Regions from separate parts of the Streptomyces sp. Je 1-369 genome, predicted to be linked through region 2. Evidence: predicted binding sites of a transcription regulator. Region 2 holds the regulator's gene; the other holds the start of a gene.
The links. The regulator HrcA, encoded in region 2, represses chaperone genes, less so after heat shock. The targets are predictions, from matches to a motif close to TTNGCACTCNGNNNNNCNGAGTGCNAA.

Region 1 (5,656 bases), 2.3 Mb from region 2:
GAGCATGGCCTTGCGGCGGTCGCCGAAGCCGGGGGCCTTCACCGCGACGGCGTTGAAGGTGCCGCGGATCTTGTTCACGACCAGGGTCGACAGGGCCTCGCCCTCGACGTCCTCGGCGATGATCAGGAGCGGCTTCGAGGCGTTGGCCTGGATGACCTTCTCGAGCAGCGGCAGGAGGTCCTGGATGGAGGAGATCTTGCCCTGGTGGATCAGGATGTACGGGTCGTCGAGGACGGCCTCCATACGCTCCTGGTCGGAGACCATGTACGGCGACAGGTAGCCCTTGTCGAAGGCCATGCCCTCGGTGAAGTCGAGCTCGAGGCCGAAGGTGTTGGACTCCTCGACGGTGATGACACCGTCCTTGCCGACCTTGTCCATCGCCTCGGCGATGAGCTCGCCGACCTGCGGGTCCTGGGCCGACAGACCGGCGACGGCCGCGATGTCGGCCTTGTCGTCGATCGGGCGGGCGGTGGCGAGGAGCTCCTCGGAGACGGCCGCGACGGCGGCGTCGATGCCCTTCTTCAGGGCGGCCGGGGAGGCACCGGCGGCGACGTTGCGCAGGCCTTCCTTGACGAGGGCCTGGGCGAGCACGGTGGCGGTGGTGGTGCCGTCACCAGCGATGTCGTTGGTCTTGGTCGCCACCTCCTTCACCAGCTGGGCGCCGAGGTTCTCGTACGGGTCCTCGATCTCCACCTCACGGGCGATGGTGACGCCGTCGTTGGTGATGGTCGGGGCGCCGAACTTCTTGTCGATGACGACGTTGCGGCCGCGGGGGCCGATCGTCACCTTGACCGTGTCGGCAAGCTTGTTGACGCCGCGCTCAAGGGCGCGACGGGCGTCCTCGTCGAACTTCAGGATCTTCGCCATGGGAGCGATTCAGCCCTCTCGAAAACTCAGGGGGGTCCGGGGGAAACCCCCAGAACGTTCAGCAACGAACTGCGCCCCTCGCCGCCCGGCAATCAGCGGGGTGACCAGGGGCGCAGCTCAAAAGCAAATCTGCCGGTGAAGCAGGTGATGCGGGTGAAGCGGGTGAAGCGGGTGAAGCGGTGAAACTACTTCTCGACGATCGCGAGGACGTCGCGAGCCGAGAGGACGAGGTACTCGTCGCCGTTGTACTTCACCTCGGTGCCGCCGTACTTGCTGTACAGCACGACATCGCCGACCTTGACGTCGAGCGGCAGGCGCTCGCCGTTCTCGAAGCGGCCCGGGCCCACGGCGAGGACAGCACCCTCCTGGGGCTTCTCCTTCGCGGTGTCCGGAATGACCAGGCCGGAGGCCGTGGTCTGCTCGGCGTCGAGCGGCTGGACCACAATGCGGTCCTCGAGCGGCTTGATGGCAACCTTGGAGCTTGCGGTCGTCACGATCCGGTCTCCCCCTTCGGAGATCTCACGGGGTTAAGAGTCTGAGTGTGGCGACCAGGTGGATCCGTCGTCGCGGGTGCCGGACCTGCCCGTCGCTGTTGGCACTCTCCAGTGGTGAGTGCCAGAAGCGAGACTAGGACGGGGATTAGCACTCGGTCAAGCGGAGTGCCAATCCGCTGCGTCGGACTTCAGGGGGAAGGGGTGCGGAGCACCCCTTCGGGGCAACGCACGGCGGGTGGTTCCAGTTCCTTCCGCACGGGCCGAAGAGAGCGGAGCCAAGGAGGGCTCACTTCCCGCTCCCCGGCGCAGGCAACCGCCCCCGCCCTGCCGTTGCCCGGTGTGCGCGGCACTTTCTGCGCCGCCTTCCTGCCGAGCCTCTCGATCGGGTCGACCGATTCCGCGCACCCCGTGAGCGGCGCGGGCGCGAGCACTCCGCACAGCAGGGCCCCGGCGAGGAGGCGGCGGCGCGCTCGCGCCCGCGGGGTCACAGGTAGTCCTCAAGTCTGGCGACCGCGTACCCCTTGTCGGTGACCGTCTTCATGACCTTGCGGATCATGTCGGGCATGGTGCCCTTCCAGTCCTCGCGCCCCCGGAAGTGCGTGAGGATGATGTCGCCGGGGTGCAGGTCGCGGTCCCACTCGCGCCACTCCATGTGGTCGGCGAAGGCCTCCGACGCCCACAGGGGCACCGCCTTGACGCCGCAGGACTTGGCGGCGCGCAGCGTGTCGCGGTTGTAGTTGCCGTAGGGCGGGCGGAAGAGCTCGGGGCGCTTGCCGTAGTGCTTCTTGATGACGTCCTGCATGCCGCAGATCTCGCGGCGCTGCCCCTCGTACGAGAGTCCGGGCAGGTAGCGGTGGTTGAGCGTGTGGTTGTTCAGGGTGACGCCGCGGTCCTGCATCTTCTTGAAGTAGGTGTAGTCCTCGCTGACCAGGTAGTCGCTGAGGAACGCGGTGTACGGGAGCTTCAGTTCGCTCATCATCTTCAGCAGCGCCGGGTCCTTCTCGGCGCCGTCGTCGATGGTCAGGAAGACGACCTTCTCCTTGGTGGGGATCGTCGTGAAGACCGGCGGCAGGCTCTCCTGGCCCTTGACCTCGAACCCCTTGCGGGTGGTGATCCGGGGCTTGGCGGCGGGCGGCGGGGGCGCGGCGAGCGGGGGCTTGGCCAGGCCCCAGCGCTTGGCGGCCAGGGTGCGGGCGACCTGGGCCGTGGCGAGTTTCTGGGCGTAGGAGTCGAGGGCGCGGGCGGGCGGGGCGTTGAGCGGCTGCTGGCCGTGGGCGGGTTTCACGCCGTCGGAGTCGTCTCCGGAGGCGCAGCCGGAGGCGATCGCCGCGACGGAGAGGACGGCCACCAGGGCGCGCGTCTGGTTCTTCCGCCTTCTGGCGCATTCTTCCTTTTGTCGTACTAGTTGCATGGCGCCGGATCCTCGCAGCTCAAGGCCGTCCCGACGGCCCGACACCGCCGCCGGACGCGCACCATCCACCGACTGGCCCACAATGGGGCGGGTGAACGACCCGAACACGCCGAGCGCCCACGAGACCGACCTCGGCGACCCCCTCGCCGCCTTCGCCGCCCTCCGTACCGACGAGGGCCGGGCCCTGCTCGACGAGGTGCGGGACGTCGCACCGGCCGAGGAACTCGCCGCCGCCACCCGGCTGCGCCGCACCCACCCGGCGCCCCTGGTCTCCGCGGCGCTCGCCCAGGCGCGGCTGCGCACCCGGGCCGCGGCGAAGTTCGGCGCCGAGGACGCGGCCCGCATGTTCTTCACGCCGAACGGCGTCGAGCAGTCCACGCGCGCGTCCGTCGCCGCGCACCGCGCGGAGAGCTTCAAGGCCTTGGGCGTACGTTCGCTCGCCGACCTGTGCTGCGGCATCGGCGGCGACGCCATCGCCCTCGCGCGCGCCGGGATCTCCGTGCTCGCCGTCGACCGTGACCCGCTGACCTGCGCGGTCGCCCGCGCCAACGCCGAGGCGCTCGGGCTCGCCGACCTCATCGAGGTGCGCGAGGCGGACGTCACCGACGTGGACACGTCCGCGTACGACGCCGTCTTCGTGGACCCGGCGCGCCGGGGCGGCCGCGGGCGGATCTTCGACCCCGAGGCCTACTCCCCGCCCCTGTCCTGGGCGGTCGGAGCGGCCCTCGCGGCCCCGCTCGCCGCGCTGAAGATCGCCCCCGGCATCCCGCACGAGGCGATCCCCGCCGAGGCGGGGGCCGAGTGGATCTCGGACGGCGGCGACGTGAAGGAGGCCGTCCTGTGGTTCGGCACCGACACGCCCGCCTCGCACCGCGCCACGCTCCTGCCCGGCGGCGCCTCCCTGTGGACCCCGCTCGCCACGATGCTGCCCGACCCGGAGGTGCGTCCCGTCGGTCGCTACCTGTACGAGCCCGACGGCGCCGTCATCCGCGCCCACCTGGTCGCCGAGGTCGCCGCCCGGGTCGACGGCGGACTCGTCGACGAGACCATCGCGTACGTCACCTCCGACGCCCTGCACGCCACCCCGTACGCGACGGCGTACGAGATCACCGACCGGATCCCGTTCAACGTGAAGAAGCTCAAGGCCCTGCTGCGCGAGCGCGGGGTCGGCATCCTCACGGTGAAGAAGCGCGGCTCGGCCGTCGAGCCCGAGGAGCTGCGGCGCAAGGTGAAGCCGCAGGGCAGGAACGCGGCGACCGTCTTCCTGACGCGGGTGGCGGGCGCCCCGACGATGCTGATCGGCCACCCGGCGCCCCCGCCCGCCAAGCACTAGGCACCGCCCTTAGGGGGCGCTCTGCGCAGGCCGCGCCCCGCGCCCCGTCCCCGCCCAGCAGTCGGCGGCCCGCGCCAGGAGCAGTTCCCGTTCCCGTTCGTTGCGCGCCAGCGACGCCGCACGTTCGAACTCCGCGTGGGCCTCGTCGGTGCGTCCGAGCCGCTCCAGGAGGTCGCCCCGGACGCTGGGCAGCAGGTGGTAGTCCTTCAGGACGGGTTCGGCGGTCAGCGCGTCGACCAGGACGAGCCCGGCCTCCGTGCCCTGCGCCATGGCCACCGCGACCGCGCGGTTCAGCTCGACGACGGGAGACGGGGCACGGGCGGCGAGCAGGCCGTAGAGGGCGGCGATCTGCTGCCAGTCGGTCTCCTCGTAGCTGTGCGCGTGGGCGTGGCAGGCGGCGATCGCGGCCTGGAGTGCGTACGGGCCGAGGGCGCCCGCCGGTGAGGGGGACGTGGCCTGGGCCCGTGCGAGGGCGGCGAATCCACGCCGGACCAGCATCTGGTTCCAGTGCGCCCTGCTCTGGTCCTTGAGCAGCACCGGCTCGCCCGTCGGGCCCGTGCGGGTCGCCGTGCGCGAGGCCTGCAGTTCGAGGAGCGCGGCGAGGCCGTGCGCCTCGGACTCCTCGGGCATCAGGGCGGTGAGCACCCGGGCCAGGCGCAGCGCGTCCTCGCAGAGGGCGGGGCGCACCAGGTCGTCGCCCGTGGTGGCCGCGTACCCCTCGTTGAAGATCAGGTAGATGACTTCGAGGACCGAGCCGAGGCGGGCGTCGCGGTCGGGCCCGTAGGGGACCTCGAAGGCGACGGCGCGGGCGGCGAGGGTGCGTTTGGCGCGCACGATGCGCTGCGCCACGGTCGGTTCGGGGGCCAGCATCGCGCGGGCGATCTCCGCGGTGGACAGGCCGCCGAGGAGGCGCAGCGTGAGGGCCACGCGGGCCTCGGTGGAGAGCACCGGGTGGCAGGCGATGAAGACGAGGCGCAGGAGATCGTCGTCGATGGCGTCGGGGTCCGCGGGTTCGAGGGGGCCCGCGTGCGCCGGGGCGGCCTCCAGGTCGCGGCCGACCTCGGCGAGCTTGCGTGCGTAGCGCTCGCGGCGGCGCACCAGGTCGACGGCGCGGTTCCTGGCGGTGGCCATGAGCCAGGCGCCCGGGTTGTCGGGGACGCCCTGCGCGGGCCACTGTTCGAGGGCCGCCACGAGGGCGTCCTGGGCCAGCTCCTCGGCGATGCCGACGTCTCGTACGATCCGCGTGACACCGGCGATGATGCGTGGCGACTCCATGCGGAAGACGGTTTCGATGGCCTGGCGGGGGTGCTCCGGGGGATGGCTCACGGCCATCCATCAGAGCACCCCCGCGCCACCGCCGCAAAGGCAACCGGGCTGTGGCTCAGCCCTCGATCTGCCGGACCTCCGCGGTGATCGTCCAGTAGTCCTCGTGGGTCTTGAGGAACCGCTTGGTCCACTCGACGGCTTCCGCCATGTCCTTGGCCTGGCAGATGGAGTAGCCGCCGATGACCTCCTTGGTCTCGGTGAACGGGCCGTCCGTCGTGGACAGTT
Region 2 (5,656 bases):
GTAGAAGCGGTAACAGGCGGGGAAGTCCGCGACGAGCAGACGCACCTGGGCGAGTTCCAACGCATCCCCCGTGGGGTTCGGTCAGGACCAGCGGCCGGTGCGTCCGAGGAGCAGCGCGGTCGCCGCGGTCCCGGCGGTCGACGTGCGCAACACGGTACGCCCGAGCCGGTACGGCTTCGCGCCCGACTCGGCGAACGCCGCGAGCTCCTCCGGCGATACGCCCCCTTCGGGCCCGACCACCAGCACGATGTGCCCGGCCGGGGGGAGTTCCGCCGTGGCCAGCGGGTCACTGCTGCCCTCCTCGTGCAGGACGGCCGCGAAGTCGGCGTCCGCGAGGAGCGCGGCGACCTGCTTGGTCGACGCGGCGTCGGCGACCTCCGGGAAGCGGGTCCGGCGGGACTGCTTGCCCGCCTCGCGCGCGGTGGCCCGCCACTTGGCGAGGGCCTTGAGGCCGCGCTCGCCCTTCCACTGCGTGATGCAGCGCGACGCGGTCCACGGCACGACGGCGTCGACGCCGGTCTCCGTCATGGTCTCCACGGCGAGCTCGCCGCGGTCGCCCTTGGGCAGGGCCTGTACGACGGTGATGCGGGGCGACTCGGCGGGTTCGTCGGCGACGGAGTCCATGTGGACGATCAGCCGGTCCTTGCCCTCGGTGTCCACGACCACGCACTCCGCCCAGCGTCCGGCGCCGTCGGTCAGGACGACGTCCTCACCGGCGCGCAGCCGCTTCACGGAGACGGCGTGCCGACCCTCGGGCCCGTCGAGCACATAGCGCCCGCCCTCACCCGCGTCGAAATGCTCGACGACGAAGACCGGGGCGGTCATGCGGCACCCCCCGAAGCCGACGCGGCCTTCGCCCTCGCCTCGGCGAGTTCGGCGGCGAGGACCTCGACGAGCTGTCCGGCGGGCAGCTCGCGGGCGAGCCGGTGGCCCTGCCCGGCCCAGAGCGCCATGGCCTGCGCGTCCCCGGCCTTCGCGGCGGCCTTGCGCACGGCGCTGGTGAGGTGGTGGACCTCGGGGTAGGCGGCGGGGGCGTACGGGCCGTGCTCACGCATGAAGCGGTTGACGAGGCCGCGCGCGGGGCGCCCGGAGAACGCCCTGGTCAGCTCGGTCCGCACGAAGAGCGGGTTGGTCATGGCCTGCTTGTGGAGCGGGTTCGCGCCCGACTCGGGGGTGACGAGGAAGGCGGTGCCGAGCTGCGCGGCGTCGGCGCCCGCGGCGAGCACGGCGGCGATCTGCGCGCCGCGCATGAGCCCACCGGCGGCGACGATCGGAATCTGCACGGTCTCACGCACCTGCGTAATAAGTGAGAGCAACCCGATCCCGGCCCCATCGGCCTCCGGATTGTCCTTGTGTGTCCCTTGGTGCCCGCCCGCCTCGATGCCCTGCACGCACACGGCGTCGGCGCCCGCCCACTGGGCGGTCTGGGCCTCTTCGGCGGTGGTGACGGTGACGACGGTCAGGGTGTTGACGCGGGCGAAGGCGTCGAGGACGTCACGGGTGGGGCAGCCGAAGGTGAAGGAGACGAGCGGCACGGGGTCGTCGAGCAGGATCGCCAGCTTGGCGTCGTACCCGTCGTCGCGCCCGCTGTCCGGGTCGCCGAGCTCCGTCTCGTACCAGGTGGCTTCGCCGGCGAGCTGATTCCGGTACACCTCGATGGCCGCGGCGTCCGCGGTGTCGGGCTGCGGCATGAACAGGTTGACGCCGAACGCGCGCGAGGTGAGCCCCCGCAACTGTTTGATCTCCTGGTACATCCCGTCGGCGGTCTTGTACCCGGCAGCGAGAAACCCGAGCCCCCCTGCCTCGGCCACGGCCCCGGCCAGCGCGGACCCGGAGGCACCGCCCGCCATGGGGGCCTGCACGATCGGAAGACGACAGAGCTCGGTCAGTGCGGAGGACATGACGGCATCGTGCCACGCCCTACATCCCGCACCGAATCGCGCACCCCGCACCGGGCGTGCGCCGCCCCGTCCGCCCCCTGCCCACCGTCGGCGTCTGCGGCCCGTCCCGGGTTGCTCGCGCAGTTCCCCGCGCCCCTGAAAGGCCCGTCCCGGGCCCCTTCAGGGGCGCGGGACGGGTTGCTTTTAGGGGCGCGGGGAACTGCGCCACCAGCCCCCACGCACCCGCGGACGACGACAGAACCCCCGGCAGCGGAACGAACCGTCGCCGGGGGCCGAAGTCACCGCTCAAGGCGCTACCGCCCGTTGAACGCGTCCTTCAGGCGGGAGAACAGGCCCTGCTGCCCCGGCTGGAACTGCCCCGTGGGCCGTTCCTCACCCCGCAGCTGCGCCAGCTCCCGCAGCAACCGCTCCTGCTCGGGTTCGAGCTTCGTCGGCGTAAGGACCTCGACGTGCACGATGAGGTCACCGCGACCGCCGCCCCGCAGGTGCGTGATGCCGCGCCCGTGCAGCGGCACGGACTGCCCCGACTGCGTGCCGGGCCGGATGTCGATCTCCTCCAGGCCGTCGAGCGTCTCCAGCGGCACCTTCGTGCCGAGGGCCGCCGCGGTCATCGGGATCGTCACCGTGCAGTGCAGGTCGTCGCCGCGCCGCTGGAAGACGGCGTGCGGCAGCTCGTGGATCTCCACGTACAGGTCACCGGCGGGGCCACCACCGGGGCCGACCTCGCCCTCGCCCGCGAGCTGGATCCGCGTGCCGTTGTCGACACCGGCCGGGATCTTGACGGTCAGCGTCCGCCGCGAGCGGATCCGCCCGTCGCCCGCGCACTCGGGGCACGGCGTCGGCACGACCGTGCCGAACCCCTGGCACTGCGGGCAGGGCCGCGAGGTCATGACCTGGCCGAGGAAGGACCGCGTGACCTGGGACACCTCACCGCGACCGCGGCACATGTCACACGTCTGGGCCGAGGTACCGGGCGCGGCACCTTCACCACTACAGGTCGTACAGACGACAGCCGTGTCGACCTGGATGTCCTTGGTGGTCCCGAAGGCGGCCTCGTCGAGGTCGATCTCCAGACGGATCATGGCGTCCTGGCCGCGACGCGTGCGCGAGCGCGGTCCGCGCTGCGACGCCGTCCCGAAGAACGCGTCCATGATGTCGGAGAAGTTGCCGAAGCCGCCGGCGCCGAAGCCACCCGCGCCTCCGCCGCCGCCCGCCTGGGACAGCGGGTCGCCGCCGAGGTCGTAGACCTGCTTCTTCTGCGGGTCCGACAACACCTCGTACGCGGCGTTGATCTCCTTGAAGCGCTCCTGAGTCTTCGGGTCCGGATTCACATCCGGGTGAAGCTCACGCGCCAGCCTGCGGAAGGCCTTCTTGATTTCGTCCTGGGAAGCGTCGCGGCGCACGCCGAGTACGGCGTAGTAGTCCGTGGCCACTTACGACTCCGCCAGGATCTGTCCGACGTAACGTGCCACTGCGCGTACTGCTCCCATCGTTCCCGGATAGTCCATGCGGGTCGGTCCGACCACGCCGAGTTTGGCGACTGCCTCGCTTCCCGAACCGTAGCCGACCGAGACCACGGACGTGGAGCTGAGCCCCTCATGGGCGTTCTCGTGACCGATCCGTACGGCCATGCCCGAATCCTGCACTTCCCCAAGCAACTTGAGGAGCACGACCTGCTCCTCGAGGGCTTCGAGAACGGGCCGGATGGTGAGGGGAAAGTCATGTCCGAAGCGAGTGAGATTGGCGGTGCCGCCGATCATCAGCCGCTCTTCCGTCTCCTCCACGAGCGTCTCGAGGAGGGTGGACAGGACCGTCGCGACAGTGCCGCGGTCCTCGGCCTCGAAGGCCTCGGGCAGGTCCTGCACCAACTGTGGCACATCGGCGAAGCGCCGCCCCGCGACCCTGCTGTTCAGCCGGGCCCGCAGGTCCGCGAGCGCACTCTCGCCGAACGGCACCGGGCAGTCGATCATGCGCTGCTCGACCCGGCCCGTGTCGGTGATCAGTACGAGCATCAGCCGGGCGGGAGCCAGCGAGAGCAGCTCCACGTGCCGCACCGTCGACCGCGTGAGCGACGGGTACTGCACGACGGCGACCTGCCGGGTGAGCTGCGCGAGCAGCCGCACCGTGCGTCCCACGACGTCGTCGAGGTCGACGGCGCCGTCGAGGAAGTTCTGGATGGCGCGCCGCTCGGGCGCGGTCATCGGCTTGACCCCCGCGAGTTTGTCGACGAAGAGGCGGTAGCCCTTGTCGGTGGGGATGCGCCCCGCGCTGGTGTGCGGCTGGGCGATGAACCCTTCCTCCTCCAGCACCGCCATGTCGTTGCGGACGGTGGCCGGGGAGACCCCCAGACGGTGCCGCTCGGTGAGCGCCTTGGAGCCGACGGGCTCCTCCGTCCCCACATAGTCATGGACGATGGCGCGCAGCACTTCGAGCCTGCGTTCACTGAGCATCGCGCACACCTCCAGCTGTCTCCGTCGTTCACGACGGGCCCCGGTATGCCCCGAGCCCCCTCGCCTGGCACTCCCCGCGGGCGAGTGCCAGCACTTCAAAAGGTCAGTGTACGGCCGTCGGGTACGGGCCGGGCAAGACAGCGGCTGCCGAACACCGCCCGTACGGATAGCGTCACCGTATGAACGTGACGCCGGCATGGGAAGCGGCGGGCTGGGAGCGGCTCGCCCCGCGCGTGGGACGGTGCCGTCTGCCCGTCTGGGACTGCACGGCGGGGCTCGTCGTCGGCGACGACGCGGCCCTCATGATCGAGGCGGGGTCGAGCCTGGCCGAGGGCGCGGCGCTGCGCACGCAGGCCCGGCGGATCCTGGGCGGCGACCGCAGGGTGACCCATCTCGCGCTCACGCACCCGCACTTCGACCATGTACTCGGGGCTGCGGCGTTCGCGGGCGTGGAGGTGTACGGGGCGGTGGGCATCGACACGGTCTTCGCCAGGGGCCGCGACTCGCTGCGCGAGGACGCGGTGCGGCACGGCCTGGACCCGGACGCGGCGGCGGAGGCGGCCGACCTCCTGGTCCGCCCGCACCACCTGGTGTGCGGGGAGTGGACGCTCGACCTGGGCGGCGGTGTCCAGGTGCTGCTGGCCAACATCGGGCCCGGTCACTCCGGCCACGACCTGGCGGTCCTCGTGCCGGGTACCGACGGCGGCCGTGAGGTCGTCTTCTGCGGCGATCTGGTGGAGGAGTCGGGTGAGCCGCAGGCGGGCCCGGACGCGGCGCCGGGCCACTGGCCGGCGGCGCTCGACCGCCTCCTGGATCTGGGCGGCGAGGACGCGCACTACGTACCCGGGCACGGAGCGACGGTGAATGCGGCTTTTGTCCGTGCCCAACGCGCCACACTGGCAACCCGCTTCGGCGTGTCGTGACGCGTGACGCCTCCGCTCTTCCTATCGTCACCAGAATGCGCCAGTACTCCGCCGACCTCACGCCCCCTTGGAAGAAGCCGAAGCCCGTACCGGAGGTGGCGGCCGACGCCGGCCTCGTGGTCGAGGAGCTGAGCACCGGTTTCTGCGGGGCGGTGATCCGCTGCGAGAAGACGGCGCAGGGCCCGACGGTGACGCTGGAGGACCGCTTCGGCAAGCACCGCGTCTTCCCGATGGAGCCGCGCGGTTTCCTGTTGGAGGGCCGCCCGGTCACCCTGGTCCGCCCTTCGCGGGCCGCGGCCCCCGCACGTCCCTCCCGCACCGCGTCCGGCTCGGTGGCCGTGCCCGGTGCGCGGGCCAGGGTCGCCCGCGCGGGACGCATCTA

Region 1: groES (co-chaperone GroES) is a predicted target of HrcA. The motif match lies at 1,507-1,533, and genes of this name have one in related genera.

What each region holds. Positions count from the first base shown of each region.
Region 1 covers NZ_CP101750.1:5,325,473-5,331,128, reverse strand. Annotated here, with positions in the region: gene groL (chaperonin GroEL) at 1-867, opposite strand, end outside; gene groES (co-chaperone GroES) at 1,053-1,361, opposite strand; gene NOO62_RS24415 (polysaccharide deacetylase family protein) at 1,846-2,772, opposite strand; gene NOO62_RS24410 (THUMP-like domain-containing protein) at 2,855-4,105, shown strand; gene NOO62_RS24405 (RNA polymerase sigma factor) at 4,115-5,437, opposite strand; gene NOO62_RS24400 (YciI family protein) at 5,487-5,656, opposite strand, start outside.
Region 2 covers NZ_CP101750.1:2,988,458-2,994,113, forward strand. Annotated here, with positions in the region: gene NOO62_RS13650 (VOC family protein) at 1-60, opposite strand, end outside; gene NOO62_RS13655 (16S rRNA (uracil(1498)-N(3))-methyltransferase) at 82-825, opposite strand; gene NOO62_RS13660 (nitronate monooxygenase) at 822-1,901, opposite strand; gene dnaJ (molecular chaperone DnaJ) at 2,195-3,334, opposite strand; gene hrcA (heat-inducible transcriptional repressor HrcA) at 3,335-4,351, opposite strand; gene NOO62_RS13675 (MBL fold metallo-hydrolase) at 4,537-5,274, shown strand; gene NOO62_RS13680 (DUF3097 domain-containing protein) at 5,310-5,656, shown strand, end outside.